Regions from separate parts of the Burkholderia vietnamiensis LMG 10929 genome, predicted to be linked through region 3. Evidence: riboswitches for the same ligand, from Rfam matches in the RefSeq annotation. Region 3 holds a riboswitch; each other region holds the start of a gene.
What was found. A riboswitch is a leader RNA that binds a small molecule or an ion and turns the genes downstream of it on or off. The one in region 3 is predicted to bind cobalamin.
Positions count from the first base shown of each region.

Region 1: it holds a riboswitch for cobalamin, as region 3 does, so the genes downstream of both, AK36_RS17160 (FecCD family ABC transporter permease) here and cobG (precorrin-3B synthase) in region 3, are expected to answer to the same signal.
Region 2: it holds a riboswitch for cobalamin, as region 3 does, so the genes downstream of both, AK36_RS04460 (TonB-dependent receptor domain-containing protein) here and cobG (precorrin-3B synthase) in region 3, are expected to answer to the same signal.

Region 1 covers NZ_CP009631.1:1,562,406-1,572,389, reverse strand. Annotated here, with positions in the region: gene AK36_RS17185 (cobalamin-binding protein) at 1-291, shown strand, start outside; gene cobC (alpha-ribazole phosphatase) at 337-921, opposite strand; gene AK36_RS17175 (adenosylcobinamide-GDP ribazoletransferase) at 906-1,679, opposite strand; gene cobT (nicotinate-nucleotide--dimethylbenzimidazole phosphoribosyltransferase) at 1,672-2,727, opposite strand; gene AK36_RS17165 (ABC transporter ATP-binding protein) at 2,783-3,580, opposite strand; gene AK36_RS17160 (FecCD family ABC transporter permease) at 3,577-4,584, opposite strand; cobalamin riboswitch at 5,056-5,310, opposite strand; gene AK36_RS17155 (hypothetical protein) at 5,476-5,826, shown strand; gene AK36_RS17150 (cell division protein ZapA) at 5,823-6,137, shown strand; RNA gene ssrS (6S RNA) at 6,230-6,411, shown strand; gene AK36_RS17145 (EVE domain-containing protein) at 6,482-6,943, shown strand; gene AK36_RS17140 (SIMPL domain-containing protein) at 7,124-7,864, shown strand; gene lgt (prolipoprotein diacylglyceryl transferase) at 8,003-8,893, opposite strand; partial or broken gene AK36_RS34320 (type 2 periplasmic-binding domain-containing protein) at 8,982-9,382, opposite strand; gene AK36_RS17130 (c-type cytochrome) at 9,541-9,870, shown strand.
Region 2 covers NZ_CP009630.1:964,401-974,384, forward strand. Annotated here, with positions in the region: gene AK36_RS04425 (MFS transporter) at 44-1,432, opposite strand; gene AK36_RS04430 (hypothetical protein) at 1,828-2,076, shown strand; gene AK36_RS04435 (MFS transporter) at 2,097-3,260, opposite strand; gene AK36_RS04440 (DUF1326 domain-containing protein) at 3,539-4,183, shown strand; gene AK36_RS04445 (DUF2182 domain-containing protein) at 4,180-4,971, shown strand; gene AK36_RS04450 (Lrp/AsnC family transcriptional regulator) at 5,069-5,533, opposite strand; gene AK36_RS04455 (LysE family translocator) at 5,649-6,287, shown strand; gene AK36_RS04460 (TonB-dependent receptor domain-containing protein) at 6,376-8,304, opposite strand; cobalamin riboswitch at 8,515-8,707, opposite strand; gene AK36_RS04465 (threo-3-hydroxy-L-aspartate ammonia-lyase) at 8,935-9,912, opposite strand; gene AK36_RS04470 (helix-turn-helix transcriptional regulator) at 9,958-9,984, opposite strand, start outside.
Region 3 covers NZ_CP009631.1:2,415,609-2,425,592, reverse strand. Annotated here, with positions in the region: gene cobJ (precorrin-3B C(17)-methyltransferase) at 1-1,685, opposite strand, end outside; gene AK36_RS21020 (precorrin-2 C(20)-methyltransferase) at 1,682-2,416, opposite strand; gene AK36_RS21015 (precorrin-8X methylmutase) at 2,413-3,039, opposite strand; gene cobG (precorrin-3B synthase) at 3,032-4,432, opposite strand; cobalamin riboswitch at 4,539-4,727, opposite strand; gene AK36_RS21005 (bifunctional cobalt-precorrin-7 (C(5))-methyltransferase/cobalt-precorrin-6B (C(15))-methyltransferase) at 4,934-6,151, shown strand; gene AK36_RS21000 (cobalt-precorrin-5B (C(1))-methyltransferase) at 6,151-7,239, shown strand; gene AK36_RS20995 (cobalt-precorrin-6A reductase) at 7,236-7,979, shown strand; gene cobM (precorrin-4 C(11)-methyltransferase) at 7,993-8,721, shown strand; gene AK36_RS20985 (hypothetical protein) at 8,783-9,643, shown strand; gene AK36_RS20980 (MFS transporter) at 9,721-9,984, opposite strand, start outside.

The sequences.
Region 1 (9,984 bases), 850 kb from region 3:
AACGTGTTCGCCGCGCTCGAGCCGCTCGCGCCGACCGTCACCGACGAGGCCGTGCTCGCCGCGAATCCGGAAGCGATCGTGACGACGAGCGCCGGCGCGACGCGCTCGGACGCGCCGCTGCCGAGCCTCGCGCGCTGGCGTGCCTGGCCCGCGCTGACGGCCGTCGCGCGCAACAACCTGTTCGCGATCGACGGCGATCTGCTGACGCGGCCGTCGCCACGGATCGCGCAGGGCGCGGCCGCGCTGTGCGCGGATCTCGACGCGGCGCGCGCACGGCGGCCCGCGCATTGAGGGCGGCGCGCGAGCGATCGCCGGTCCAAGATCGGCACGCGGCGTCTACGCGTCCCAGTGGACGATCTTCCACGCACCGGCCGCCTCGCTCATCCGCAGCCACACGACCCCGCCCGTCGGCACCGGTCGCGCGAGCAGCGTGTCGAGCGGCACGCGCAACGCGTACGCGGCGAACGCGCGAATCACGCCCGCATGCGTGAGCGCCCATTGCGCGACGCCCGCCTGCTCGACCGCAGCCGCCACCTGCGCGACGCGCGCGGCGAACTGCGCGACGCTCTCGCCGCCGTGCGCGCATGCATGCAGCAGATCGGCCGCCCACGCATCGAGCGCGGCGTGGTCGATGTCGTCCCAACGCTGCAGCTCCCACGCGCCGAAGTCCATCTCCTGCCAGCGCGGGTCCGGCCGCAACGGCGCGTCGACTGCGTGTGCGAGCCGTTCGGCGACCGACGCGCAGCGCGCGAGCGGGCTCGTCCAGATCTGCTCCGGCAACGGCGCGCCCAGCGCCGCGAGACGCGCACGCACCGCCTGCGCACCGGCGTCCGCCGATTCCGCGAGCGGCACGTCGCTGCGCCCGTAGCAGACGCCGCGCTCGACGCCGACGGCCGGATGGCGAATCAGGACGACGTCCATCCGAGCACCACGAGATAGATCGCCAGTTCGTTCAGCTGCTGCGCGAAGCCGAGGCAGTCGCCCGTATAACCGCCGATCCGCTTCACGAAGTAGCGCGCGGCCCACGCGCGCACGAGCGCCAGCGCGATGAACGCCGCGACACCCGCGCGCCAGTCCGGCCAGAACAGCCACGGCAGCCCGAACACCGCGGCGGCGCAGGCCGCGCGCGTGCTCATGCGTTGCGCGACGGGCTTCGCCTTGCCTTCCGGGCGGACGTAGTCGAGCGACATCAGCAGGCTCACCGCCGCCGCGCGGCTCGCCGCGTGCGCGGCGATCATCGTCCATGCGGCGCGCAGCGGCGGCATGGCGGCCAGCGCCTGCCATTTCAGGCCGAGCGCGATCACGAGCGCCGCCGCGCCGAACGTGCCGATCCGCGAATCGTGCATGATCCGCAGCACGTCGTCGCGCGTGTAGCCGCCGCCGAACGCGTCGCAGCTGTCGGCCAGCCCGTCCTCGTGGAACGCGCCGGTCGCGAGCAAGGTCGCGGCCATCGACAGCCCGACCGCGATCGCCGCGGGCAGCACGCGCAGCGCGGCCAGATAGACCAGCGCGCCCCATGCGCCGACGCATGCGCCGACCAGCGGGAAGTAGCGCGCCGCCTGATCGAGATCGCCGGCCGCGTAGCCGATCGCGCGCGGCACCGGCACGCGCGTGAAATAGCCGAGCGCGACGAAGAAGTAGCGCAGTTCCGCGCGCATGCCGCGTGCCCGCTCACGCATCACGATCGTCGACGCCTGCGGATTCGAAGCTCGCCATCTCGGTCAGGAACGCGGCGGCCGCGCGCACCAGCGGCAGCGCGAGCGCGGCGCCCGTGCCCTCGCCGAGCCGCAGGTCGAGCGCGAGCAGCGGCTTCGCGCCGAAATGCTCGAGCATGCGCCGATGCCCGGCTTCGTGCGACGCGTGCGAGAACACGCAGTAGTCGCGCACGCCGGGCGCGATGCGTTCCGCGACGAGCAACGCGGACGTCGCGATGAACCCGTCGACGAGAATCGTCATCCGCTCGCTCGCGGCGGCCAGATACGCGCCGGTCATCATCGCGATTTCGAAGCCGCCGAACGTGGCGAGCACGTCGAGCGGCGCGATCGCATGCGCATGCCGCGCGAGCGCGCGGCCGAGCACCGCGCGCTTGTGGGCGAGCCCCTGGTCGTCGAGGCCGGTGCCGCGCCCGACGCACGCATCGATCGGCACGTCGAGCAGGCGGCTCATCAGGCACGCGGCCGACGACGTGTTCGCGATCCCCATCTCGCCGAAGCCGATCACGTTCGTGCCGAGCGCTGCGTGCTGGCGGACCCGCGCGGCGCCGGCGGCGAGCGCCGCGTTCGCTTCGTCGAGCGTCATCGCTGGCTCGAGCGCGAAGTTGCGCGTGCCGCGCGCGATCGGCAGCGATACGAGCCGCTCCGACGCCGGCAGCGGCGACGCGACGCCCGCGTCGACGATCTCCAGCACGCTCTGCGCGACGCCCGCGAACGCGTTGATCGCGGCGCCGCCGGCCAGGAAGTTCGCGACCATCTGCGCGGTGACCGATTGCGGATACGGGCTCACGCCCTCGGCCGCGATCCCGTGGTCGGCGGCGAAGACGATCGTGACCGGACGCTGCACCTGCGGCCGCTCGGTGCGCTGGATCAGCGCGAGCTGCAACGCGAGCGCCTCGAGCTGGCCGAGACTGCCGGGCGGCTTGGTCTTGTGATCGATCACATGCTGCAGGCGCTCGCGCAGCGTAGCGTCGAGCGGCGCGAGCGCGGGCGGGAAGTCGGTCGGGTTCGTCATCGGGAAAGTGCCTCGTTGGCGCGGCCGGTGCCGCGTGCGAAAGAAGGAAGGTGGATCATCGTCGCTCGGGCCACGCCGGCAGCAGCGCGTCGCGGCCGTTCTCGCGAATCAGCACGAGCGGATAGCCGAACGCATCGCTCGCGCGCGCAGGCGTCAGCACGTCGTGCACGCGGCCCGCCCACGCATGGCCGCGGCCGTCGAGCAACAGCGCGTGAGTCGCGAAGCGGCGCGCGAGATTCAGGTCGTGACACGAGAACAGCACCGTGCGCGGGCCTGCGTCGACCCACGCGGTGAGCGCGGTCAGCGCGTCGATCTGGTGATGCAGGTCGAGATGCGCGAGCGGTTCGTCGAGCAGCAGCAGCGGCGCGTCCTGACACAGCGTCGCAGCCAGCGCGACGCGCTGGCGCTCGCCGCCCGACAGCGACAGCACGTCGCGCGAGGCGAGCGCGGCGAGCCCGAACGTCGCGAGCGCGTCGCGCGCCGCGGCGCGGTCGCCGTCGCGCTCCCAGCCCCAGCCGCCCAGATAGGGGAAACGGTTCAGCAAAACCGTATCGAACACCGTCGCGCTGAACGCGTCGTGCAGTTGCTGTGGCATCAGCGCGCGGCGGCGTGCGAGCTGCTCGGGCTGCCATGCCGCGAGCGGCCGGCCGTCGTACTCGACGTGCCCGCCGGCCGGCTGCTGCAAACCCGCGAGCGTCGCGAGCAGCGTCGTCTTGCCGGCGCCGTTCGGCCCGGCGACGCACCAGATCTCGCCCGGCCGGAACGCCTGCGTGAAGCCGTCGAGCAGCGTCCGCTCGCCGGCCTCGAGCGTGAGCGCGAGCGCCGTGCAATCCGCGTCGGCAGCGTGCGTCATCGCGGCGGCCTCCTCAGCAGCATCCACAGGAACACCGGGACGCCGATCAATGCGGTCATCACGCCGACCGGCAATTGCGCGGGCGCGATCGCGGTGCGCGCGAGCAGGTCGGCCGCCATCACGCCGCCGCCGCCCGCGAGCATCGCGGCCGGCAGCAGCATGCGCTGGTCGTTGCCGAACGCGAGCCGCAGCGCATGCGGTACGACGAGGCCGACGAAGCCGATCGTGCCGGCCGTCGTCACCGCGGCCGCGGCGGCCAGTGACGCGACCAGGTAAATGCGCACGCGCACGCGCGCGACCGGCACGCCGAGCGCCAGCGCGGTCGCGTCGCCGCGCAACATCACGTTCAGCTGCGGCGCGGCCGGCAGTGCCGCAGCGGCGGCGAGCAGCAACGCGCCCCATGCGAACCACGGCGCGCTCACGCCGCTCAGGTCGCCGGTCAGCCAGAAGATGATGCCGCGCAGCCGCGCGTCGGGCGCGAGCGACAGCAGCAGCGTGACGAGCGCGCCCCACCCGGCCGCAATCACGACGCCGGTAAGGAGCAGCCGCGGCGATGCATCGCGCGAGTCGCCGCGCCGCAATTCGCGGCGCGCCAGGCCGAGCACGAGCGTGACCGACACGAGCGCGCCCGCGAACGCGCACGCATCGACGAGCCACCACGCGGCGCCGGCGATCATCGCGACGAGCGCGAAGCCGGCCGCGCCGCCGGACACGCCGAGCACGTACGGTTCCGCGAGCGGGTTGCGCAGCAGCACCTGCAGCAGCGCGCCGGCCAGCGCGAGCAGCGCGCCGCACGCGAAACCCGCGAGCGCGCGCGGCAAGCGCAACGTGCGCACGATGTCGGCGAACAGCGCGTCGTCGCCGTGCGACACGAGCGATGCGAGCGCCTGCCACGGCGACATCGGCACACTGCCGATCGACAGCGACGCGACGAACAGCAGCGCCACCACGCCGGCGAGCGTGGTCCAGATCGCGACGGCACGCGCGGCATTCATGCGCCGCATCCGACGAAGGTCGAGCAGCGGCGCACGCGCGTGGCGCTGCGGTGAGACGAACGCATGACGGAGATTGCGTTGCGCCGAGGCGAACGCCGAACGGACGTCGCGCTGCGACGTGTCGAACCGATGTGCAGGTTGCCGGCCCCCGTACGGCGAGTTGCTGCGCCGCACTTCGGCGACGCCGGCCCGTGACGGTCGAGATCCATCGAACGGCCGGTCCGCGCGCACGGCGTCGCGCGCACGCTCGCGCCTCGCGCGCTTGCCGGTCGTGCGGCATCGCGCTCGCGTGCGAGACCGCCGCACTCGCCGAACTCGCCGAGCCCGGCGCAGCCGCACTGGCCGCACGCAACGTGACGGCGGCACACGGCACGCGGCGGCATGCGCAGCGTCGTGCGAATGATTGGGGTCGGCATCGAAGACAGTTCCCGTGAAGCGCTGCGCACCCTGCTTCCCCGCAGCGCGCGCGTCATGAAGCCCGACGGGCTCCTCGTCTCGGCCGGTATCCGGGCTGACGGCGTGCCGGCTCGCCTTCCCGCGCGCATCGCGCGCAGTGGCCCGCGCCCGCATGCGCAAGCTGCATGCGAAACGCGCCCGAGCCGGCCTGCGTCGTACGACGCGGCCGCTTACCGTTGCGGGGGCAGCGCAGGTTGGCGAGCTCCTGGCGAAGCGCACGCCCTGCTTCCCGTTTAACCGCGCGACGCACGCGCGAGCACCGAGGCCGCGCCAGTTTAGGAGCGGGCCGCGCGAGCGTCAAGAAAGCGTCGGCACGCACGCGGCGCATGCGTCGGATGCGCATATTCGCGGCAAGAAGCCGGGGTGTTACGACTGGAAACGTTACAGATGTCGGAAAGCGGGGTATTCCGCGCTAAAATGCTGGGTCTTTAGAGGACGCAGCAGATGCTCAACGAACTCGAAACCTTATCTCAAAATATTGGCCGTCTGATTTCGCTGAACAAGCGCTATCACTCGGAACGGCTCGCGCTCGAGGAGCAGGTCACGCAATTGCGCGCGGACGCGGACACGGTCCGTGCGGAACTCGCGCAGCTGCGCGAAGAACGCAATGCGCTTGCGGCCGAGCGCGACACGCTGTCGGCAAAGATCGACGACGCCCAGGTCAAACTGAACGCGATCCTCGAGAAGCTGCCGCGCACGAAGAGCGTGGAGCAAGCCGACAACCAGCTCGACCTGCTGGACGGGCAGGCGCGCCCCGATAGCGACGACGCGGCCAGCCACGGAGAACATGCATGAGCACCAAGCAGATCGAAGTCTCGATTCTCGGTCAGCCGTATCGGCTCGCTTGTTCGGCCGAGACCGAAGCGGCGCTGCTCGAGGCCGTCGCGCGCGTCGATGCCGAAATGTCGAAGATCCGCGCGAACAGCTCGGTGCGCGGCACCGATCGCATCGCGGTGATGGCCGCGCTGTCGCTCGCGTCCGAATTGCTGCGGCTGCAAACGAGCGTGCGGCACGGTGAAGCATTTCCGGCCGAGGAAATCCGTCGTACAATGCACCAGATGAACGAACAGCTCGGCGCTGTGCTCGCACAGCACGAGACGCAGTAACAAGCGCAGTAACGTTTGATTGTTGTGTCGATTCCCCTTGATCTCGGCGATCAACGGTGTTCAAATTGGCGCAACGAAACACAGTTTAGTCAGCTTCCCTGCCTGGTTCGCCAAGGTCATATATTCCTTGAACCAATGCCATGTGCACGGTTGCGGAAATTTGTAGCACGGGCGCGCGCGTCACTCTGTCTGATGTACCCGATGTGCTGCTAACTGCGACCAATTCTGAACCCCAGGTTCAGGATGCCGGCCTAGCGGCCAAGGCGGGGGCCTATTCAACGGCATCGGGCTTGTCCCGATGCCGTTTCCTTTTGCAACAGCCCTTTCTGCGTCGATCACGATCCATGCAATACTGGCTGATGAAGTCCGAACCGGACGAAGCAAGCATCGACGATCTCGCACACGCACCGCAGCGCTCGCTGCCATGGACCGGCGTGCGCAACTATCAGGCGCGCAACTTCATGCGCGACACGATGAAGATCGGCGACGGCGTGCTGTTCTATCACTCGAGTTGCCCCGAACCGGGCATCGCGGGCCTCGCCGAAGTTGCATCGGCGCCCTACCCCGACCCGACCCAGTTCGATCCGAAGAGCCCGTATTACGACCCGAAGTCGACGCACGAAACGCCGCGCTGGCTGCTCGTCGACGTGCGCTTCGTGAAGAAGTCGGCGCTCGTGCCGCTCGCCGCGCTGCGCGAACACGACGAGCTCGCCGACATGCGCGTGCTCGCGCGCGGCAACCGGCTGTCGATCACGCCGGTCACGCGCGCCGAATGGCGCTTCATCACCGAAAGGCTGATGAAGTAGTCGCGCATCGAAGGTCAAATCCGGTCAGAACGCGCGGCCGTCGAGGAACTCGCGGCGCGCTTGCGCAGCCTAAGCAACGGCCGTCGCCCGAACGGGCCGACGGCCGTTTTTTCGTCGCGCGGTACGCCCGCGTCGCGCACGCGCGATCCGCATGCGCGCTCTCGCACAAGGAGTCCAACAATGACCAAGAAATCCGCTCTCGCGCTGTCGCTCGCGCTCGCCGCCGCCGTGCCCGTCGCGCTGACGCTCGCGTCGCCGGCCGCGCACGCACAAACCGCCAACCCGCATTTTCCGGAGCCGGCCGGCGTGCTGTCGCTGTCGTCGCAGGCGAGCGCCGACGTGCCGCAAGACATCATCCACATCACGCTGTTCTACGAACAGCAGGCCAAGGACGCCGGTAGCCTGACGGCTACGCTGAACCAGCGCGCCGACGCCGCGCTCGCGCAGGCGAAGGGCGTGTCGGGCGTCACCGCGCATACCGGTGCGTTCTCCGTCTATCCGAGCACCGATCGCGACGGCAAGATTTCCGCATGGCGCGGCCGCACGGAAGTCGTGCTCGAGTCGCGCGACTTCGCGGCCGCGTCGAAGCTCGCGGGCCAGCTGTCGAACCAGATGCAGATCGCGAACGTCGAATTCTCGCTGTCGCCCGAAGCGCAGCGCGCGGCCGAGCAGAAGCTGACGACCGAAGCGATCAAGTCGTTCCGCACACGCGCGGACGAAGCCGCGAAGGCGTTCGGCTACAGCAGCTACTCGATCCGCGACGTGAACGTCGGCGGCAGCCGCAACGTGCAGCCGTATCCGCGCATGATGGCGATGGCCGCGGCGCCGATGGACAACGCGAAGATGAGCGCACCGATTTCCGTCGAAGGCGGCAAGGCCACCGTGTCGGTCACGGTCAACGGCTCGGTGCAGATGAAGTAAGCACGAAGCAACGCGCGGCGCGCAACGCCGCGCAGATGCGAAAACGCCGGCCCTCGGGCCGGCGTTTTTCGTTCGAGCATCTGCATGCGACGAGCACGTGTGGCGAGCCCGTCGGCGTGGCGTCACGCGGCATGCATGTCACGCAGCCGCATTCGCTCCACGGCGACGATACGCCCACACCAGCATCGCGATGCCGGCGACGATCATCGGCAGCGACAGCCATTGCCCCATCGACAGGCCGAGCGCGAGCAGGCCGAGGAAATCGTCGGGCTCGCGGGCGAACTCGACGGTGAAGCGCGCGAGGCCGTAACCGATCAGGAACAGCGCCGACACCGCCCCCATCGGCCGTGGCTTGCGCGAGAAGAAGAACAGCACGAAGAACAGCACGACGCCTTCGAGCGCGATTTCATAGAGCTGCGAAGGATGGCGCGGCAGCATCTGGTACTGCATGAACACGTCGGCGAGATGCCACTTCTCGACGAGCGCCGGGTGCTTCGGCAGCCATGCGGCGTCGTCGCGCATCGCGCCCGGGAACAGCATCGCCCACGGCGCGCTCGGATCGGTCACGCGGCCCCACAGCTCGCCGTTGATGAAGTTGCCGAGCCGCCCGGCCGCAAGCCCGGTCGGCACCATCGGCGCGACGAAGTCGGTCACTTGCAGCCAGTGCCGCTTGCGCTGCCATGCGAACAGGATCATCGCGAGCGTCACGCCGAGAAAGCCGCCGTGAAACGACATCCCGCCTTCCCATACCTTGAATATGTCGAGCGGGTGCGACAGGTAGAAGTCGGCCTTGTAGAACAGCACGTAGCCGAGCCGGCCGCCGAGCACGGTGCCGAGCACGCCGTAGAACATCATGTCGTCGATGTCCTTCGCGGTCCAGCCCTGCGCCGCGACGTGCGGCAGCTTCAGGCGGACCCGGCCGACGACGATCGCCGCGATGAAGCCGACGAGATACATGAGGCCGTACCAGCGCACGGCCAGCGGGCCGAGATGGATCGCTACGGGGTCGAAATTCGGGTGAATGATCATGAGTTCGCGATGAAGTTTTCGAATGCGGTACGGCTCGCACAGGGCACGCACCGCGCGTTGGACGGCGCCGACGCGCCATCGTTCGCATCGCGCGGCGACTCCGTGCACGCGTGACATCGACGAAGCGGGCGAGCACCGCGCCGACGTCACCGGTGCACCACACGAGCCGCGCGTCGACGACCGGCGCGTCGAGCACGCCGGTGCGCCGCAGGTTACGCAGCGACTGCGGCATCCGTGCGACATCCAGGCCGGCCGACACGAGGCTGACGATCGTCTGCATCTGAATCGCCTGCGGGTCGATCGGCGGGTTTGCCCGGCTGCACCGTAGCAGGCCGTAATGATGTCATAAAAGCCGGGTGCCAAACGAAGCCGGGAGATCACGCGTCGCGACGCGGCGAGGTCGGTCGAGCGCACTGGCCCTTCGGCTTCGGCTTCATCAGCGTCAGCGGCAGGCGCCGCGCCCACCGACCTCGCCATCACGGCCACCTCGCCCGCCATACCGCAGCGCGACTACCGTCACGATACAGCGCACCGCACCTGCGACCGCGTAGCGCGCCCCGACTCGGGAAACGCGCAAAACGCGCGTTCCCTTTGCTCTTATAATGCGCGGACCGTGAAGCCGGCCGTTCGCGCCGGCGGAGGACTGCATGAAACAGACGATATCCGCCGCGCTGCTCGCGGCGCTGTTGGCGGCCGGCGCAGCGGCGGCGCACGCCGAGCCGGCCGGCGACGGGCTCGCACTCGCGCAACGCAAGAACTGCATGGCGTGCCACGCGGTCAACAAGCCACTGATGGGTCCGTCATTCCGCGACATCGCCGGCAAGTACGCGGCGCGCGCCGATGCGGCCGACTACCTCGCGCAGTCGATCGTGAAGGGCAGCGTCGGTGTGTGGAGCGGCGTGCCGATGCCCGCCAATACGCAGCTCACGAGCGCCGAAGCGCACACGCTCGCGCAATGGGTGCTGTCGCTGCGTTAACGCAATTCCGGGCACAACCCGGCGCGCGCGGCGGCGTCGTGCGACGCGGGCCGCTCCGGCACGCCGCCGCGCAGCAGGCCGCGCGCGTCATCCTAGCCGCGCAGCGCGTTACCC
Region 2 (9,984 bases), on a different replicon from region 3:
CGCCATATCGGCGCCGCGACCCTCCGTAACGCGCTCCACGGCATCACGCCGCCCGCTCCACACCCCGCACAGCAATTGCCGATCCGGCCGCGCCCGCAAGCTGCACCGCGGCGCCGACCAGCATCGCCACGCGCAAGCCTGCGACGCCGCCATGCGCGACCGCGAACAGCGTGCCGAGCACCGCGATCCCGAGCGTCGCGCCGGTCATCCGCGCGACGTTGACGAGCGCACTCGCGGTGCCCGAGCGCGCCGCGTCCACCGCACCCACGGCGACGGTCATCAGCGGGCCTGTCGCGATCCCCATCCCGAGCCCTGTCAGCGCCAGGCCGATTTCGGCGCCGAGCAGCTGCGGCGACGCGGCCGACGCGCCGATCGCCGCGAGCCCGCATGCGATCACCGCGACGCCGCCTGCCGTCGTCGTCCGTGTGCCGATGCGTTCCGACAAGCGCCCCGAGCACGGCGACACGGCGACGAACACCAGCGCCATCGGCAGCAGCGCGAGACCGGCCCCGGTCGAATCGAGGCGGCCGGTGCTCTGCCACATCAACGGCAGCAGAAACAGTACGCCGTACATGCCGAACGTCATTCCGGTGGTCGCGGCGATCGCGCCGCGAAACGCACCGGCGCGGAACAGGTCGAGCGGCACCAGCGCGGCGTCGCCGTGGCGCCGTTCGATCGCGACGAAGCCGATGAACGACGCGATCGCGACACAGCCCGCGATCGCGCTGCCGATCCGCGCATCGCGAAACACGATCGCCGCATACGCGAGCGAGCCCAGCGCGAGCGCACCCGTCACTTGCGCGCCGCCGTCGAAGTGCCGGCCGCGCGAATCCGACGACTCGGGCACGGCGCGAATCGCGAGCAGAATCGCCGCGACGCTCAGCGGCACGACCACGGAGAAGATGCTGCGCCATCCGAAATGTCGGATCAGCACGCCGCTGAGGGTCGGGCCGATTGCCATCGCCACGCCGTTGCAGGCGGCCCATACGCCCAGCGCGCGGCCGCGCTCCACCGGATCGCGCCACACGACGCGAACGATCGCGAGCGACGCCGGCAGCAGCAGCGCCGCGCCCACGCCGGCCAGCGCACGCGCGGCGATCAGCACCGCGACCGACGGTGCGAGCGCGCACAACAGCGACGCGACGCTAAACACCGCCGCGCCCGCGATGAAGATCCGCCGCCGACCGTAAAGGTCGGCCAGCAGCCCGCCGCTCAACAGCAGCACCGCGTAGGTGAGGTTGTAGCTGTCGACGACCCATTGCAGCGCGCCGACGCCCGCGTGGAAATACGCGCCGATCGCGTGCGTCGCGAGATTGACGACGGCCGTATCGACCTGCGCGACCAGCACGGCGATGCACAGGGTCACGAGCGTCACGCCGCGGCGCGTGGCAACGCGGCCGGCAGAAGCGGTGCGTTTTCCGGTATCGGGCATGGAACATTCCTCGACGGGAAATCACGTGAGCGTAGCGACCGCCTGCTGCCAGCATGGTGTCAGCAGGCCGGTGCGGAGCGCATGAAAACGGTGTGCAAACGCGGGCAAACGCCGTGCCCGCCGCACGTCGCTGCATGGCAGCATCGCGCGCCAACGAAACGGTGCATCGACTTCGATTTCCACGGCTGCAGGCCACGCTGCGAGAGGGCGTCGCGCCACGCGTCCATTACCGTTGCCGAGTTGTCGCGCGTTCGAGCGAAGATCGTCTCGGGGTATATGCCGATGGCGAACGGCCGCGGTGCACGCGGATCGAGACGTTCGTCTCCGATCGATTGCCAGCCGCGACGCCGCTGTCATAAGATCGTCGTCAGATCAGCCACCGCCTCCGGCGCCGAATGAAAACGACCTTACGTCTGCGCGTCGCCGTCATCGCTTCGGCCTTCGCCGTTTATCACGTGTTCATGCACGTTCAGTGGATTGTCAGCGGTTGCATCGAATTTCTTGGCAGCCGCCGTTGCAGCTTCGAGAACGACTCGAACTTCGAACGGATGATGAACGTCGACCTGCTGCTGACCTGCGCATGGACCGCCGGCGCGGCGATGGCGTGGCTCGCCGTCGCACGCGCGCGGAGGAAAGCCGGTTAACCGGCGCGTCCTCCGGCCGCTCACTGCGGGCGCGCCGAGACCGGCCGGTCGTGCAGAATCGCGAGCGACAGCGCGGCGAGCGCGCAGCTCGAGATCAGCATCAGCAACACGCCTTTGCCCGCGTGAACCATCACCCAGCAGCCGATCGACGGAAAGCCGAACGTGCCGACGAAGTACGCGGCGACGAACCACGTCAGCACGCCGTGCTGTTGCTCGGCCGCGCATCCTTCCAGCGCCTGCGCCTGAATCACCGGATACGCAAGACCATATCCCGCGCCGAGCAGCCCCGCGGCGAGCGACTGGAGCGACGGGTGAGCGGATGCGCCGAACATCGCGAGCGCACCGAGCAGCATCATCGCGAGGAGGCTCTTCGTCGCGGTGTCGGCGTTTGCGTGACGGGCCCAACGCCCGAGCAGCCAGCGCGCGGTCAACACCGCCATCGTATAAACGCTGAAGAATGTGCCGGCGCGCGCGTGCGGGTCCGGCATCAGCGACATCTGGAACGTCATCAGGCCGGCGAACACGCAGGTGCCGAGCGCGATCATCGCGATCGGCGCGGCAGCGCGCGTGCGCGATATCGCGCGAAGTTCGCGTACCCAACGGCCGCCGCGTACGGCGGCGGGCGGCCGAGGATGCAGGCGTCCGAATGCTTCGAGCAGCAGCGCGCCGAGCACGCACAGCGCGCCCACCGCATAGAGCGTGTCGTCGATCGACCAGTGGAGTGCGCGCATTGCATATGCCGCGAAAGCCGGCGCTGCGCCGACGCCGGTCATCTGGAACGTCGCCGACCGAAAGAACCATTCGGTTCGGGCCGCGCTGGCGATCCGCTCGACCAGCATCATCGGTGCGGCGAGGTGAAACGCGCCCCAGCCGAAGCCGACCAGGAACCCGGACGGAAGGTCGGTGTACGGCACACGCCCGACCAGCGCGAAGCCCGCGACGCCCGCGCCGATGCACAGCGCGCACAGCGCAGCGAGCCGCGCGGCGCCGAGCAGGCGCGCACACCAGCCGACTACCGCGAGGCCGGCGAAGGTGCCGACGGTCGCGGCGGCGAGCGCCGCGCCGGTGTCGAGATCGCTGCCGCCCATCTCGTGAAACCGCATCGACAGCAGGAAGGTCGCTCCGTAGCCGCCCGCGGCGAGCAGGGTGCCGATGAGAAACAGCAACGCACTTTGCACGCGCATGACGGCATCCTGGACGGCGACGGTCGGACGATCGTCGACAGCGTGACAGTATGAACCGGGAACGCCGCGCGGTGCCAGCATTCGCGACGTTGCAGCCGGGCGTCGGCATTCGTCGGACATGGTGCGCAGGTATCCGAGGCGCATCCGGGCACGTATGTGTCGCGCTGCGCGTCCGTCGTCGGGCCGGTGCTGCGGTGCGGCTCGCGCGTCCTTTGCTTTCGCCTATCCGGTGCACTAGATTCGAAGCATCACGTACCGTCGACCGCGCGAGGTGAGCCATGACGCCGTGGGAGATTCGGGGAACCGAGCTGATGAACTGCAATTGTTCATACGGTTGTCCCTGCCAGTTCAATTCGCTGCCGACCCATGGCCGCTGCGAAGCGATGGGTGCGATTGCGATCGACAGCGGCTACTACGGCGACGTGGTGCTCGACGGCGTGCGCATCGCGGTCGTATTTCAGTGGCCGGGGCCGATTCACGAAGGGCGCGGCCGCTGCCAGCCGATCGTCGACGCGCGTGCGAGCCCCGCACAGTGCGACGCCGTGCTGAAGATCATGACCGGTCAGGATACCGATCCGTTCGCGACGATGTTCGCGGTGTTCGCGGCAACGCTCGAGCAGGCGTTCGAGCCGATCTTCGCGAAGATCGATTTCGACGTCGACGTCGATGCGCGCCGTGGGCGCATCAGTGTCGAAGGCGTGTTCGACGTGGTCGGCGAACCGATCCGCAATCCGGTGACGGGCGCCGAGCACCGCGCACGGATCGATCTGCCGCACGGCTTCGAATACGAACTGGCCGAAATCGGCTCGGGCACCGGCCGCTCGCACGGGCACATCGCGCTGGACCTCGAGCGCAGCTATGCGCAGTTCGCGCGGCTGCATCTGAACAACCACGGGGTGGTCCGGCATCGCGCCAGCGCATGATCCCGGTCGACGAGCTGTTCGGGCGCGAGCGCGTGGTCACGCTGCTCGGCATGGCCGCGCTCGTCGCCGCCTGCTGGGGCTATCTGTGGACCGGCGCGGGGACCGGCATGTCGGCGCTCGACATGACGGCGGTCGCATTGTTTCCGCATCGACTGGCCGGCGGCATCGGCCGCATGGATCCGTCGGCGGCGACCGTGATCCTGATGTGGTGGGTGATGATGATCGCGATGATGACGCCCGGCGCCGTGCCGCTCGTGCTGCTGTACCGGCGCGTGCTGCGGCAAAGCGGCGGGCGGCGGGACGGCTCGGCGTGGTCGTCCGCGTGCCTGTTGGCCGGCTATCTCGCCGCGTGGTTCGCGTTCTCGGTCGCAGCGGCGACGCTGCAGATGCTGTTGCAGCCGGCCGGGTTGATCTCCGGCCTGATGCTGTGGTCGAAGAGCGCCGCGCTCTCGGCGATCGTGCTGGCGCTGGCCGGCGCGTATCAGTTCTCGCCGCTCAAGCGTGCGTGCTTGCGGCAATGCCGCTCGCCCGTACGCTTTCTTGCGACGCACTGGCGGCCGGGGATGTGGGGCGTGTTCGTGCTCGGCCTGCGTCACGGCGCGTATTGCGTCGGCTGTTGCTGGATGTTGATGGCGCTGCTGTTCGTCGGCGGCGTGATGAACGTCGTGTGGATCGTCACGCTGTCGCTCGTCGTGCTCGTCGAAAAGGTGCTGCCCGGCGGCGAGCGCGCCGGCCGCGCGCTCGGGGCGGTGTTGATCGGGTGGGCGATCGCGACGCTGCTGGTGTGATGCGCGCGGCGGGCGCTGTGGGCGCAATGCCTTCCGCATCTCGCACCTCACATCGCGCGACTTGCCCCCACGTTCCCCCACGCCTGCCGAAACCGCTTCACCGCCTCGCCGGAAAATCGCTCGCGACGGCCGGCCGCGCGAGCCCGCGCGCCGGCAACGGCGTCGACATCACGATCGACGTGCGCGTTTCCCCATACAGATTGACGCGCTCGATCAACTGTTCGAGATGCGCCATGCTGACCGCGACGAAGCGCATCACGTACGAGTCGGCGCCGGTCACGTGATGGCACTCGACCACCTCGGGGATCGTCTCCAGCAGCTTCAGGAATTTCGCCTTCGCCGGCTGCGGCACGGTGATGCCGATCAGCGCGCTGACCGGATAGCCGGCGGCGGCCGGATCGATGCGCGCCGTGTAGCCGCCGATCACACCGGTCGACTCGAGACGCTTCACGCGCTCCGTCACCGCCGGCACGGACAGGTGAACCTGCCGCGCGAGTTCCGTATAGCTGATGCGGCCGTTGGCCTGCAGCAGCGCGATCAGCTTCCAGTCGAGTTCGTCCATCGCGTCGGAGTTTTTAAGGTGAAAGCGCCATTTTTCCTTAAAAACCGGCTTCAGCGGCGATCGGATTTTCCCTACGATGGTTTCTCCAGTCACCACACATCGCCAGGAGCCGGTCATGCTGTTCATCAAGTCCGTCGTGATCGGGTTGTCGATCGCGCTGCCGGTCGGCCCGATCGGCATGCTGTGCATCCAGCGCAGCCTGAGCCGGGGCTTTCAAGCGGGGTTCGCGACGGGCCTGGGCGCCGCATGCGCCGACGCGCTCTACGGACTGCTCGGCGCGCTCGGTGTGGCCGGCGTCGTCACCGTGTTTCCGATGCTGACCGTCGTGCTGAAGATCGGCGGCGGCGCGTTTCTCATGTGGCTGGCCTGGACCATCGCGCGGCAGGGAGCGCCTGCGCCGGCCGCGCGCGCCGAACTGCCGCGCACGACCGTGCTGCGCTATTTCGTCACGACCTTCGGCCTGACGCTGTCCAACCCGATGACGATCCTGTCGTTCGTCGGAATCTTCGCGGCGCTCGGCCCGCTGGCCGGCGCGCACGACAGCGGAATGCGCGCGACGGTCGCGATGATGGTGGGCGGCGTGTTCGTCGGTTCGGCGGCGTGGTGGCTGTGCCTGAGCGGCACGAGCGCCGCGCTGCGCACCAGGATGCCGCCGGCGCTCATGTACGCACTCGCGCGCGTGTCCGCGCTCGTGATCGCGGGATTCGGCGCGATCCAGCTGATCGCCGGCGTGCGGGGCGTCGCCGGGGCGTGACGCGCATCGCCGCGCGACCGAGCCACCGCCTGCGCACGAGGACGCGATGCAGCACCGCCCGCGCGGGCCAGCACCGTACCCGGCGCGATCAGAACGTATAGCTGATCTTGCCGAACGCAGTGCGGCCCAACGTGTTGTAGCCGTAGGCGGTCATGTACTGGCGGTCGAACAGGTTCGACAACGTGGCCGACACCGTCAGATGCGCGTTGACCTTGTACGACGCGCGCAGGTTCACGCTCAGGTACGACGGCAGATAGGTCGTGTTGGCCGGGTCGTCGAACGTCGTGCCGCCGTAGCTAAGCGTGGCGCCGGTACTCAACGCATGCAGGCGCAATTCGTCCCACGTGTGGTCGACGCTCGCGCTGAAGGTCTGGCGCGGCCGGCGGCTCAGCCAGCTTTCGTTGGTCACGTCCTGCGGATTCAGGATGCCCACCGCGATGCTGACCGGCGTCGACCGGCCGATCGTCCCCTTGTACGACAGGTCGATGCCGCGGATATGCGCGCGGCCGATGTTCATCGGCGAGAACGTCGCCGGGTTGTACGCGATCAGGTTGTTGACGCGCGTGTCGTAAATCGCAGCGCTGAACGTGCCGTATGCCGTATTCGCATCGAGCGCCGCCTCGACCGAATCGCTGCGTTCGGGGTTCAGGTTCGGATTGCCGTAACCGGGGTAGTACAGGTCGTTGAACGACGGCAGGCGGAACGCATTGCCGTACGAGACGCGCGCCGCATACACCGGCGTGATCGCCCACGACAGCGCGACGTTACCCGTGTTCACCGCCTTGCCCATGATGATCTCGTGCCGGCCCGCGACGAACATCGTCACGCTGCCGAGCGTCGCCGACTGATGCAGCGAAAACGCCGAGTCGTTGCGCGTCGGTATGCCGTCCGGCAGGTCGGCAGGCAGGAACGCCTGCTCGCGCGTGAAGTCGTAGGCCAGCTTCGTCTCGCCCGACAGCGGCAGCCCGAACAGCCGGAAGCCGTGCTCCTGATGCGTGAGCGACGTCGACACGCTGATGCGCTGCGAATCGATCTGGTCGGTCGGGATGGTCGGATCGTTCGCATACAGGAACTGCCGGTCGCTCGCATAACCGAACGACTGCGCGAACTGCGTGTCGCGCGTGATGTCGAGATGGAACGCGACGCCGGTCGTCAGCTGATGGTCGAGTTGGCGATTCGCGAAGCCTGCGTTGTCGTAGGACAGGTCGGAGCGGTGATACAGCGCGAACGTCGAGACCGACCAGTTGCCGCGTGCATAGCCGAGACGCGCATCGAGATCCTGCGCGTGATACGGATTGCGTCCGGCCTCGTGGTACGGCAGCACGGGCTGCGTGGCGTCGATGCCGGCGGTGTTGTAGTCGTGCAGGCCGAGCGAGTAGGTGAGCCCGCCGAGCGCGGCGAGCGGGCCGGTGGACGGCACGGTGCCGGACGTGCGCAGCTGCGTATCGAAGGTCTTGTTCGAGCCGCCGCCGAACGACACGCTCGTCTGGTTCGGCTGACCCGCGGCGCGGCGCGTAAACAATTGCACGACGCCGCCCATCGCGTTCGCGCCGAACGACGCGGCGGCCGGCCCGGAGATCACCTCGACGCGCTCGAACGCTTCGGTCGGCAGGTCCGCCCATGGCGCGATGCCGGTGGTCGGCGAGCCGATCGGGATGCCGTCGATGAACACCGCCACCTGGCTCGCTGACGAGCCGCGGATGCTGACCGACGCGGACGAGCCGGGGCCGCCGTTGGACGACACCGTCACACCGGGCAGCGTCGCGAGCGCCTGCGTGATGCTCGGCTCGCCGGGCGACAGCCGCTCGAGGTCGGCGCGCGTGAGCACCTGCGTCGTCGCATAGCGCTGGTCGAACGACTCGGGCAGGCGCCGCGTGTCGGTCACGGCGATGGTCGGCAGCTCCGTGCCGGCCGCGGGCGGCGACGCTTCGGCAGGCGCCGTGTCGCCGGCCGCATGCGCGAGCGGGCAGAGCAGCGCCGATGCGGCGGACGTGGCGAGAAGGTGGCGAAGATTCATGATGCGGCGAGCGTGGTCGTGTTGCAGATGCGGCGTGCGCGCGAGCCAGCGCCGCGCACGCAGGCGGTGCAGCGGCGCGATGCTTCCGGCGCGGAAGCGAGGGCGGTAAGAATGAACATGCGAAGCGTTCAGAGGTCGGGGCCGTCCATGCAACGGGGCGACCGCCAACGGCGGTGCCGGCGCATCGGGACACCCCGCCCGGTGCGGCTGCTGGACCTCGGGTCGATGGCAGGTCTCCTGGCTTGCGGGTCGTCATCCGCGCCGGCCTTCCCGGTTTCCCAGTGGCGCGTGGTGGCGCGGATTCACCGCTTACAGTTGCGGGGGCAGCCGCAGATTGGAGGCTCGGCCTCTGCTGCGTTCCCTTTTGATCCCGTCTCCGGGAACCATCGGTGCGCAAGCGTAAGGGCGAGCACGCCGGCACGTCAATCGTCGAATCGCGCAGGGGTGCGAAAAAACGTCACCGCGCGTCGAATGCTCGCGGATGGCGTGTCGCGGGCGCGACGGAGCGCATTTCAGATCTGATGAAAGCGGCTGGCCGTGGCGGGGCGATATGAGGCTGGAACGCGCGCGTCCTCGTCGTTCGAACGAGGCGGTGGGGTGTTGCGCCGGGAGCGCGCGCCCCCGGCGATTTCATGCGGCGGGACTGGAAACCAGTGCGGCGAAGTTCGCGAGGTCGACGTTGCCGCCGCTGATCACGATGCCGACGCGCTTGCCCGCGAGTTCGTCCTTCATCTTGCGTGCGGCCGCGAGCGACAGGCAGCCGGTCGGCTCGACGATGAGCTTCATCCGGGTTGCGAAGAACCGCATGCTGTCGACCAGTTCGGCGTCGGTCGCTGTCAGGATGTCGTCGACGTCGCGCCGCAGGATCTGGAACGTCAGGTTGCCCAGATGCTGCGTCTGCGCGCCGTCGGCGATCGTGCGCGGCGTGTCGATGTGCACGATCGCGCCGCTGCGGAACGATTGCTGGCCGTCGTTGCCGGCTTCGGGCTCGACGCCGTACAGCTTCGCTTGGGGCGACAGCGCGCGCGTCGCGAGCGCGGTGCCGGACAGCAGGCCGCCGCCGCCGAGCGGCGCGAACACTGCGTCCAGCGGCCCGACTTCGTCGAACAGCTCCTTCGCCGCCGTGCCCTGGCCGGCGATCACGTCCGCATGGTCGTACGGCGGGATCAGCGTGAGCCCGTGCTTCTCCGCCAGCTCGCGGCCGATCTGCTCGCGGTCTTCCGTATAGCGGTCGTAGGTCACGACGTTGCCGCCGTAGCCGCGCGTGGCGGCCATCTTCGCGGCCGGCGCGTCCTGCGGCATCACGATCGTCGCCGGGATGCCGAGCATGCGCGCCGACAGCGCGATCGCCTGCGCGTGGTTACCCGACGAGAAGGTGACCACGCCGTTGCGGCGCTGCGTGGCGTCGAAGCGCGACAGCGCGTTGAATGCGCCGCGGAACTTGAACGCACCCATGCGCTGCAGGTTCTCGCACTTGAAGAACACCTGCGCGCCGAGCGCGTCGTCGAGCGTGCTCGACGTCATCACGGGCGTGCGGTGCGCGTGGCCCTGCAGGCGCGCGGCGGCGGCCGCGACGTCGTCGTAGGTGGGAAGGGTCGGGTTGGTCATCGGTGGCTCTCGTCGATAGGGCGATCATCGGGGCGGGCGTGCCCGTCATTTTGCATCGTTGTATACGGTGGC
Region 3 (9,984 bases):
GCGAAGCGCCGGGTCGTCGACGAGCCGACGATCACCATCGTGCGCATGTCCACCTGATCGCTGCGCAGCGCGCCGAGCGTCGTCGTCACGAGCGTCGCGCCGGGCCGGCCGATGTCGCGCCCGAGCACGACGACCGTATCGGCGGCGCGATGCGCGCGCACCGCGTCGAGCGCGCGATCGAGCTGCCACGGCCGCGCACGCGAGATCGGGTTGTAGAACGCCATCACCAGATCGGCTTGCGCCGCATGCCGCAGGCGCGTCTCGATCACCTCCCACGGCTTCAGGTTGTCCGACAGCGAGATCGCACAGAAATCGTGGCCGAGCGGCGCGCCGGCCTGCGCGGCGGTCGCGAGCGACGCCGACACGCCGGGTTCGATGCGCAGCTCGACGGCCGCCCATTGCGGGTCGCGTGCTTCGTCGAGCGCTTCGAGCACGGCCGCGGCCATCGCGAACACGCCGGGGTCGCCCGACGACACGACCGCGACGCGACGGCCCTCGGCCGCCAGTTCGAACGCACGGCGCGCGCGCTGCATTTCCTCGCGATTGTCGGTGCCGTGCACGCGCTGATCCGCCCGGAACGGCCCGGCCATCGTCACGTAGGTCGTGTAGCCGAGGATGTCGGTGGCGTGCGCGAGCGCCGCGCGCGCGGCCGGCGTGAGCCAGGTGGCGTCGCCCGGCCCGAGCCCGAGGACCGTCAGCCGGCCGCGCGCGCGACCGAGCGTGGCGGGATCGACCGGCTGCGCCGCCACGGCGCACGCGAGGCCGCCGGACGCGCCGCGCAGCGTGTGAGCGACGCGCAAGGTGCGGCCGAGCAGCGCGGCGGCATCGGAGCCGGCATCCACATCGGCGAAACGCAGCGGCACGCCGAGTGCGTGCGCCGCCGCGTCGAGCCGCGCATCGCCGAGCAACGTCGCGGGCGCGACGAGTGCCGCCAGCGCCTGCCGCGCGAGGCCGTGCGCATCGAGCAACGCGCCGATGCGCTGCGCGAGCAACGGATCGGCTTGCTCGCCGCACGACACCGCAGCGTCGGCCCGCACGCCCTGCGCATCGACGCCGACCACCACGCTGCGCGGATGAATCACCAGTTCGTCGCGTGCGCCGCGCCACGCATCCGCCGTCACGCGGATCGCATGCGCGGCGGCGGCGTCGCGCGGCAGCGCGACGTCGTCGAGCCACGGCGCCGCGCCGTCGATGCGCGTGGCGGCCCCGGCGAGCAGGTCGGACACGAAGCGCTTGCCTTGCTGCAGATCGGCGAGCGCGTAGCCGTCGGGCGGATTGAGCACGCACGCGCCGAAGCGCAACTCGCCGCTCGTCGTGATCGCCGGCGCGACGCCGAGCGCGTCCGCGATTTCGCGCGCGATCGCGTTGACGCCGGTCAGCCCGCCGAGCAACGGCACGACGGCCGAGCCGTCTTCCGCGACCGCGAGCACCGGCGGCTCGACGCCCTTGTCGGCGAGCGCGGGCGCGATGCAGCGGATCACGATGCCGGCCGCGCACAGCGCGACGATCGGCGCGCCGCGCGCATAGAGTTCGCGCAGCTGCGCGCCGAGCTCGTCGAACGGCACGTCGGCGTCGACGCGCGACGCGAGCCCGTGCACGCGCGCGCCCGGATAACGCGCCTGGATGCGCCGCGCGGTGTCGAGCGCGCCCGCGCCGAGGATCACGATCGCGGGCGGAGTCGTCATCCTTGCCATTTTTCCCCCGGCACGACGAGCAGCGAGAAATACGGCGACGCCATCGGATCGACGTCGTCGAGCGGCACGATCCGCTGCGTGGCCATCGTCGCGCGCTCGACGTACAGCGCACGCTTCGCGAGGCCGAGTTCGTCGAGCACGCGCCGCACCTTGTCGAAGTTGCGGCCGAGCTTCATCACGACGGCCGCGTCGGCCTGCGCGAGCCGCGTGCGCAGTTCGTGCTCGGGCAGCACGCCGGACAGCACCGACAGGCTCTGGTTGCGATACACGAGCGGCTGGCCGAGCACGGCCGTGCCGCCGAGCATCGCGCACACGCCGGGAATCACTTCGGTGTCGTAGCGCGGCGCGAGGCGATCGTGCAGGTACATGTACGACCCGTAGAAGAACGGATCGCCTTCGCAGATCACCGCGACGTCGCGCCCCGCGTCGAGATGCGACGCGACGATCGCGGCGGCCGTGTCGTAGAAGTCGGCGATCACGGTCTCGTAGCAGAGCGGCGGCGGCAACGCCTCGGTCGTCACCGGATAGACGAGCGGCAGCTGCGTCTGCGTGTCGAGCAGGTGGGCTTCGACGATCCCGTACGCGTTGCCTTTCTTGCCCTTCGCGACGAAATACGCGACCACCGGCGCGGCCTGCAGCACCCGCAACGCCTTGATGGTCATCAGTTCCGGGTCGCCGGGGCCGACGCCGACGCCGAACAGCCGTCCGCGCGCGGCCGTCATTCGGCCTCCGTGGCCAGCGCGTTGACGGCGGCCGCGGCCATCGCGCTGCCGCCGCGCCGGCCGAGCAGCGCGACGTACGGCACGCCGCGGCTGTCGGCGTCGAGCAGCGCCTTCGATTCGGCCGCGCCGATGAAGCCGACCGGAAAGCCGAGGATCAGCGCCGGGCGCGGCGCGCCGGCGTCGAGCATGTCGAGCAGATGAAACAGCGCGGTCGGCGCGTTGCCGATCACGACCACGCTGCCGGCCAGATGCGGGCGCCACAATTCGAGCGCCGCGGCCGAGCGCGTGTTGCCGAGCTCGCGTGCGAGCGCGGGCACTTCCGGCTCGCCGAGCGTGCAGATCACGCGATTGCCGGCCGGCAGCCGCGCGCGCGTGATGCCTTCGGCGACCATTTTCGCGTCGCACAGGATCGGCGCGCCGGCCGCGAGCGCGCTGCGGCCCGCGTGGCCCGCGCCCGCGGAAAAACGCAGGTCGTACACGATGTCGATCATCCCGCACGCGTGGATCACGCGCACCGCGAGTTTCTCGAGATCGGGCGGAATCCGCGTCAGATCGGCCTCGGCGCGGATCGTCGCGAACGACTGGCGGTAGATCTCCTGCCCGTCGCGAATGTAGTCAAGCATCGGTGGTGTCCTGGCTGTGCCGCGCGCCCGTCAGTCGAGCCGCGGCCTGGTCAATCGTCAGATGGCGCGCGAGCGGGGCGCCGGGGCCCACGGTCGTATCGCGCCGGTAAAGGTCGTAGCGTGCGGGCGCCACCGCGATCAGCGTGTAGGCCGCGGGATGCGGCAGCGCGCAATGGCGCTCGCAGCCGCTCAGATGCACGTCGAGCGGCCGGCCGACGCGCGCGGCGAGCGCGAGCGCATCGCCTTTGGTATCCGCGCGCGCCTTCGCGCAGCCCGCGCTGCCGGTGCACGCGACCAGCGTCGCGAGCGGGTCGAGCGGTGTGCAGACGAGGCCCAGCGACGCGAGCGTGGCCAGCACGGCGTGCGCGCGGGCGGCGCGCACGCCGTGCACGAAGACGCCTTGCCACGGCGTCATCGACAGCGTGCCGTCGCCGTCGGCGTCGGCCAGCGCGGCGAGCCGCTCCAGCAGCGCGGCATCGAGCCGACCGAGCACGAACTGCGCGCCGACGCTGCAGCGATCGGCGTCGCGCGTCGGCCGTGCGCCGAAGCGCAGCGCGGCGTCGGCCGGCGGGCGCCGCCAGCCGGCGAGCGCCGGATCGGCCGCGAGCGGGAACGGCGCGTAGTGCTGCGCGCGCGCGACGAGCGCGCGTTCGCCGCCGTCGGCGAGCAGCGCCCGCATGCGCGTGACGCCGGCCGGTGCCAGATCGAGGAACGCGAGCAGCAACGCGCGCACCAGTTCGACGGCCTGGTGCGGCGCGACGTCGAACGATGCGGGCCGGTCGCCGGGCGCGACCGGCGGACAGCCGGCGAGGCCCGCGGCGATGCGCGGCGCGCCGTCGTCGCGACGCCATGCGGCGAGCCAGATGTCGTGCGGATGATCGAGCGCCGCGACCGCTTCGCCGCCGTCCAGCTGGATCGAGAATTTCGGCGACAGCTCGCCGCGGCGCGGCTCGTGCGTCAGCATGTCGAGCAGCGGGCGCGCGAGCGCGCGGCTGTCGACGAGCGCGGCGCGATCGAGCCCGGCGAGCGGGCTCAGCAGCAGGTTGCGCACGTCGTCGCTCGCGGCGAGCGCGGCGCGGGCGTCGTCGGCGTCGCTTGCACCGGCCGCATCCGCGCCGCAGCACGCACCGGAGTACGCGGCCGAGTTGGGGCCGAGGCCCGCGTCGAGCAGGGCGCCGGCGAGCGGCGCGGCCGCGCCGTCGCGAATGCCGCGCAGTTGCAGGTTCGCGCGGTTGGTCGCGTCGATCAGGCCGGAGCCGTACCGGCGCGCGGCGTCGGCGATCGCGCGCGCCTGCGCGGCGGCGAGCCGGCCGCCGGGCAGCTTGATCCGGCACAGGCCGCCGTCTGCGGCCGCGACGACGCGCATGAGCCCCGGGCACGCCGACGGGCGCACGACGGGCAACGCAGGATTCGAATCGGGGGCGGAACTCAACGGGATAGCGGGCAGTGTGGCGCCGCGGCCAACGCATCGGTACACCCCGCCCGACGCCGACTGGCACGCACGCACTTTCTGGCCGGCAGGTCTCCTGGCTGACAGGTCGGCGCCGGCTCCCGGCCTTCCCGGTGAAACCAGTGGCATGTGGCGGAGCGCGGCTCGCTGTCTACAGTTGCGGGGGCAGCCACAGCGGCGCGGCGCGCCCTGTGTTCCCTCTTCGGCCCCGAAGGGCACCGGCGAACGAACGGCCGTAGGATACCCGATTTCACCGCCGCTTCGCGACCGCCGAACGGCGGTGTGAGCCGACGCGAAAACGCTGCGCGGCGCCGCGGCCGGCGGATGGAAACGCGCGGTGGAACACGCTACCATGCCGTCTTTCGCAATGCGGATCGCCGCACCAGCGCGCGCGTGTGCGCCGCGCGCGGCGACTCGATGGAACCGGACGATGGGGAAGGATGGATGACGGCGTGGCTGACGGTAGTGGGCATCGGCGACGACGGCTACGCGGGGCTCGGGCGCAGCGCGCGGCGCGCGCTGCTCGACGCGACGCGGATCATCGGCGCGCGGCGGCACCTCGACATGCTGCCGGCGCGGCTGACGGCCGCCCGCGAAGCGTGGCCGTCGCCGTTCGATCTGTCGGGCCTGCTCGCGACGCGCGGCGCGCCCGTCTGCGTGCTCGCGAGCGGCGACCCGATGCTGTTCGGCGTCGGCGCGACGCTCGCGCGTGAGCTGGGCGCCGACGAATGGCGCGTCATGCCCGCGCCGTCGTCGCTGTCGCTTGCGGCCGCGCGCCTCGGCTGGGCGTTGCAGGACGTCGGCGCCGTGTCGCTCGTCGGCCGGCCGCTCGCGACACTCGCGCGCCACCTGCTGCCGGGCCGGCGCCTGTTCGTGTTGAGCGCGGACGGCCGCACACCGGCCACGGTCGCCGCCGAACTGACGGCGCGCGGCTTCGGGCCGACCCGCATCAGCGTGTTCGAGCACCTCGGCGGCCCGCTGGAGCGGCGCATCGACGGCCTCGCGCACGACTGGCGGATCGACGAAACCGCGGCGCTCAATCTCGTCGCGCTCGACTGCGTGGCCGGCGCCGATGCGCCGCGCCGCGCGCTCACGCCGGGCCTGCCCGACGACGCATACCGGCACGACGGCCAGCTCACCAAGCGCGACATGCGCGCGCTGACGCTCGGGCGTCTCGCGCCCGCGCCGGGCGAGCTGCTGTGGGACGTGGGCGCGGGCAGCGGCTCGATCGGCATCGAATGGATGCGGGCGCATCCGTCGTGTCACGCCATCGCGATCGAGTCGCACGCGGAACGGCAGCGTTACATCGAACACAACCGCGACGCGCTCGGCGTGCCGGGCCTGCAACTCGTCGCCGGGCGCGCGCCCGCTGCGCTCATGGGGCTGGCGCCGCCCGACGCGATCTTCATCGGCGGCGGCGCGACTGGGGCCGGCGTGCTCGACGCGTGCTGGGCCGCGCTGAAGCCGGGCGGGCGGCTCGTCGCGAACGCGGTGACGCTGCAGGGCGAGCTCGCGCTCGCCGCGTGGCGCGACGCACACGGCGGCTCGCTCATGCGCGTGTCGCTCGCGCATGCCGAGCCGCTCGGCCGCTTCGACACGTGGCGGCAGCCGCTGCCGGTCACGCTGTACGACGTGCGCAAGCCCGACGCGGGCGCTGCATGATGCGCGACGAAACGCCCGAACAGCCGGCGCCGCTGCGGTTCGGCTACACGACCGGCAGCTGCGCCACCGCGACGTCGCTCGCGGCCGCGCGCCTGCTGCTCGGCGGCCGTGCCGACGATGCGGTCGAGATCGTGTTGCCGAAGGGCCAGCGCGTGATGATGCGGCTCGAATTCTGCCGGACCACGGCGGCCGGCGCCGAAGCCGGCACGATCAAGGACGCCGGCGACGATCCCGACGTCACGCACGGCGCGCTGGTGTTTGCGCGCGTCGCGCTGTCGGCCGCGCCGGGCGTGCGCTTCCATGCGGGGCCGGGCGTCGGCACGGTGACGCGCGCGGGGCTCGCGCTGCCGATCGGCGAGCCGGCGATCAACCCGGTGCCGCGCCAGATGATGACGACGCACCTCGACGCGCTCGCGGCCGAGCACGGCTATACGGGCGGATTCGACGTGACGATCGGCGTCGAGGGCGGCGAGGCGCTCGCACTGAAGACGATGAACCCGCGGCTCGGCATCGTCGGCGGCCTGTCGATCCTCGGCACGACCGGCATCGTGCGGCCGTTCTCCTGTGCGGCGTACATCGCGTCGATCCATCAGGGCATCGACGTCGCGCGCGCGAACGGCATCGCGCACATCGCCGCGTGCACCGGAAACGCGAGCGAGGACGCGATGCGCGCGCACTACGGGCTGCCCGACATCGCGCTGATCGAGATGGGCGATTTCGCGGGCGCGGTGCTCAAGCATCTGCGCCGGGCGCCGCTCGCGCGCGTGTCGATGTGCGGCGGTTTCGGCAAGCTCAGCAAGCTCGCGGCCGGCCATCTCGACCTGCACAGCCGCCATTCGAGCATCGACCTGCCGCTGCTCGCGCAGTGGGCGGCCGACGCCGGCGCGAGCGACGCGCTGCAGGCCGCGATGCGCGCGGCCAACACGAGCCAGGAAGCGCTGAAGCTCGCGCTCGCCGACGGCGTGCCGCTCGGCGACATCGTCTGTGCACATGCGCTGCGCGTCGCGCGCGACATCGTGCCGGCCTCGGTCGCGGTCGAGATGTTCGCGATCGACCGGCAAGGGCGCTTCGTCGGGAGTGCGCGATGAGCGCGCGCATCCTGCTGCTCGGCGGCACCGGCGACGCGTTGAAGATCGCGCGCGCCCTCGGCCCGCGACACGTGTACAGCCTCGCGGGCCTCGGCAAGGTGCCCGACGATCTGCGCTGCGCGGTGCGGGTCGGCGGCTTCGGCGGCGCGGCCGGGCTCGCCGCGTATCTGCGCGATGCCGGCATCGGGCTCGTGATCGACGCGACGCATCCGTATGCCGCGCAAATCAGCGCGAACGCGGCCGCCGCCGCGCGCGACGCGCACGTGCCGCTGTGGGCGCTGCGCCGCGCACCGTGGACGCCCCAGCCGGGCGACGACTGGCGCATGGTCGGCGACTGGGCCGGCATCGAGGCGGCGCTCGCGCCGTTTCGGCGGCCGCTGTTCACGCTCGGCCGCGAGCCGCTCGCGCACCTCGACGCGATCCCGCCGCACCAGTTCTGGGTGGTGCGCTGTCTCGATCCGCATCCGGGCAATGCGCGCGCGCAGATCGTCGCCGCGCGCGGGCCGTACACGCTCGAAGGCGAACGCGCGCTGTTCGCGCTCGCCGGGATCGACGTCGTCGTCAGCAAGAACAGCGGCGGCGCCGCGACCGAGGCGAAGCTCGACGTCGCCCGCGAGCGCCGGCTGCCCGTCGTGATGCTCGAACGTCCGCCGCTGCCCGCCGCCGATCGCACCTTCGACTCGGCCGCCGCGCTGCTCGACGCACTCGATCCGGCCGCGCGCGGCCACTCAATGAATTGACGGAGAATTTTCGATGACGGTGTATTTCATCGGCGCGGGCCCCGGCGACCCGGAGCTGATCACGGTGAAGGGCCAGCGCCTCGTGCGCACGTGCCCGGTGATCCTGTACGCAGGCTCGCTCGTGCCGCCCGCCGTGCTCGACGGCCATCGCGCGGAGCAGGTCGTCAATACCGCCGACCTCGATCTCGACGCGATCGTCGCATTGCTCGCCGACGCGCATGGGAAAGGGCAGGACGTCGCGCGCGTGCATTCGGGCGATCCGTCGTTGTACGGCGCGATCGGCGAGCAGATCCGCCGGCTCGACGCGCTCGGGATCCCGTATCAAATCGTGCCGGGCGTGACGGCCACGGCCGCGTGCGCGGCGACGCTCGGCGTCGAGCTGACGCTGCCCGGCGTCGCGCAGACGGTGATCCTCACGCGCTTCGCGGGCAAGACGACGATGCCGGAAGGCGAAGCGCTCGGCGCGCTCGCCGCGCATCGCGCGACGCTCGCGATCCATCTGGGCGTGCGTCACCTCGCGCGCATCGTCGACGAAGTGCTGCCGCACTACGGGCCCGATTGCCCGGTCGCGGTGATCTATCGCGCGAGCTGGCCCGACGAGGAGCGCGTGACCGGCACGCTGGCCGACATCGTCGCGAAGGTCGACCGCACGGCCATCGAGCGCACCGCGCTGATCCTGATCGGCCGCGTGCTCGACGCGCACGGATTCGCCGACTCGACGCTCTATGCGAGCACGCGGTGAGCCGCCGCGCGGCAACGCGCGGGGCGGGCGTCGCGACCGGCCGGCCACGGGACAACCTGACATGAGCATCCGAATCCGGCCGCGCGTCGTACGTTTTGCGACCGAGCTTGCAGCCGCGCTCGTCACCGTAATCGCCGCCGCGCCCGTGCTTGCCGCTGCGCCGTCGGACGAAGCCCGTGCGGTGCCGTTCGTCGAAGTCGCGAAAACCGCGGCGCCCGATCGTGACTGGCAGCGCAACCTATGCGCGCTCGTTTCGGCGAAGTGCGACGCCGATGCCGATGCGAAGCCGTCGCTGTATCGCATCAAAGGCGACGGGCCGGCCGACTACTACGCGATCCTGCCGGGCCCGCAATTGCTGAAGCTCGCCTACGCGGCAGGCTGGAAGGTGCTGCAGCGCTGGGATTTCTCCGATTACGCGCCGGCCGAGCGCGAACTCGGCGACGGCACCGCGCCGCCGCTCGATATCTATCCGGCGCTGTATCCGCTCGGCGGCGATCGCGTCGCGGTCGCGGTGCTCGCCGGTTGGTCCGAGATGTATTCGGGCGGCGGCGGTAGCTGGCAAGACGCGGACTTCGTCGAGTTGCTGCCGAACGGCGCGCATGCGAGCCAGCCACGGATCGCGACGCTGCCGTTCAGCTGCAGTAAGACGATTCGTGCGTGTTTCTCGGAGCGCGAGTACAAGCATGCGCCGCATTGCAGCGAGGACTTCGACGGGACGCTGCGGCTGCGCTTCGTGCCCGGTGCGCGGCGCGGCGAGCTCGACTGGATCGCGACCTGGAAGGAGACGCATTGGCCAGGGCTCAAGCCGCGGAGTGCGACCGAGCGCACGTCGGTGTCGGTCACGTTGCCGGCCGGGCAGGACCCGGTAGCGGCCGGCCGCGAATTGCGCGACCGGGTGTCGTTTTGCGAACCGCTCAATTGAGCTTCGCACGCCGCGCTGCATCACAGTGGCGCCGCCGCGGTGCAGGAACGGCGCGGCAAGCGAGCGCCTGACGCGCATCACGCACGCGCGACGCGCCGCGCGACCTGCGGCGCAAAACCGGCCGCGAGCGCGAACAGCACGACGCAAAGGCACGCCATCGCGACCCACGCGGGCGACAGATCGGCCAGATGCTCGCGCACGACGCCGGCCGCGAACGGAAACAGCGCGGCGATCAGATAGCCGATCCCCTGCACGAAGCCGGTCAGCGCTGCCGCGTCGGCCGGCGTCGGCGCATGGTCGACGGTCACGATCAGCGACAGCGGAAACAGCGCGCCGATGCC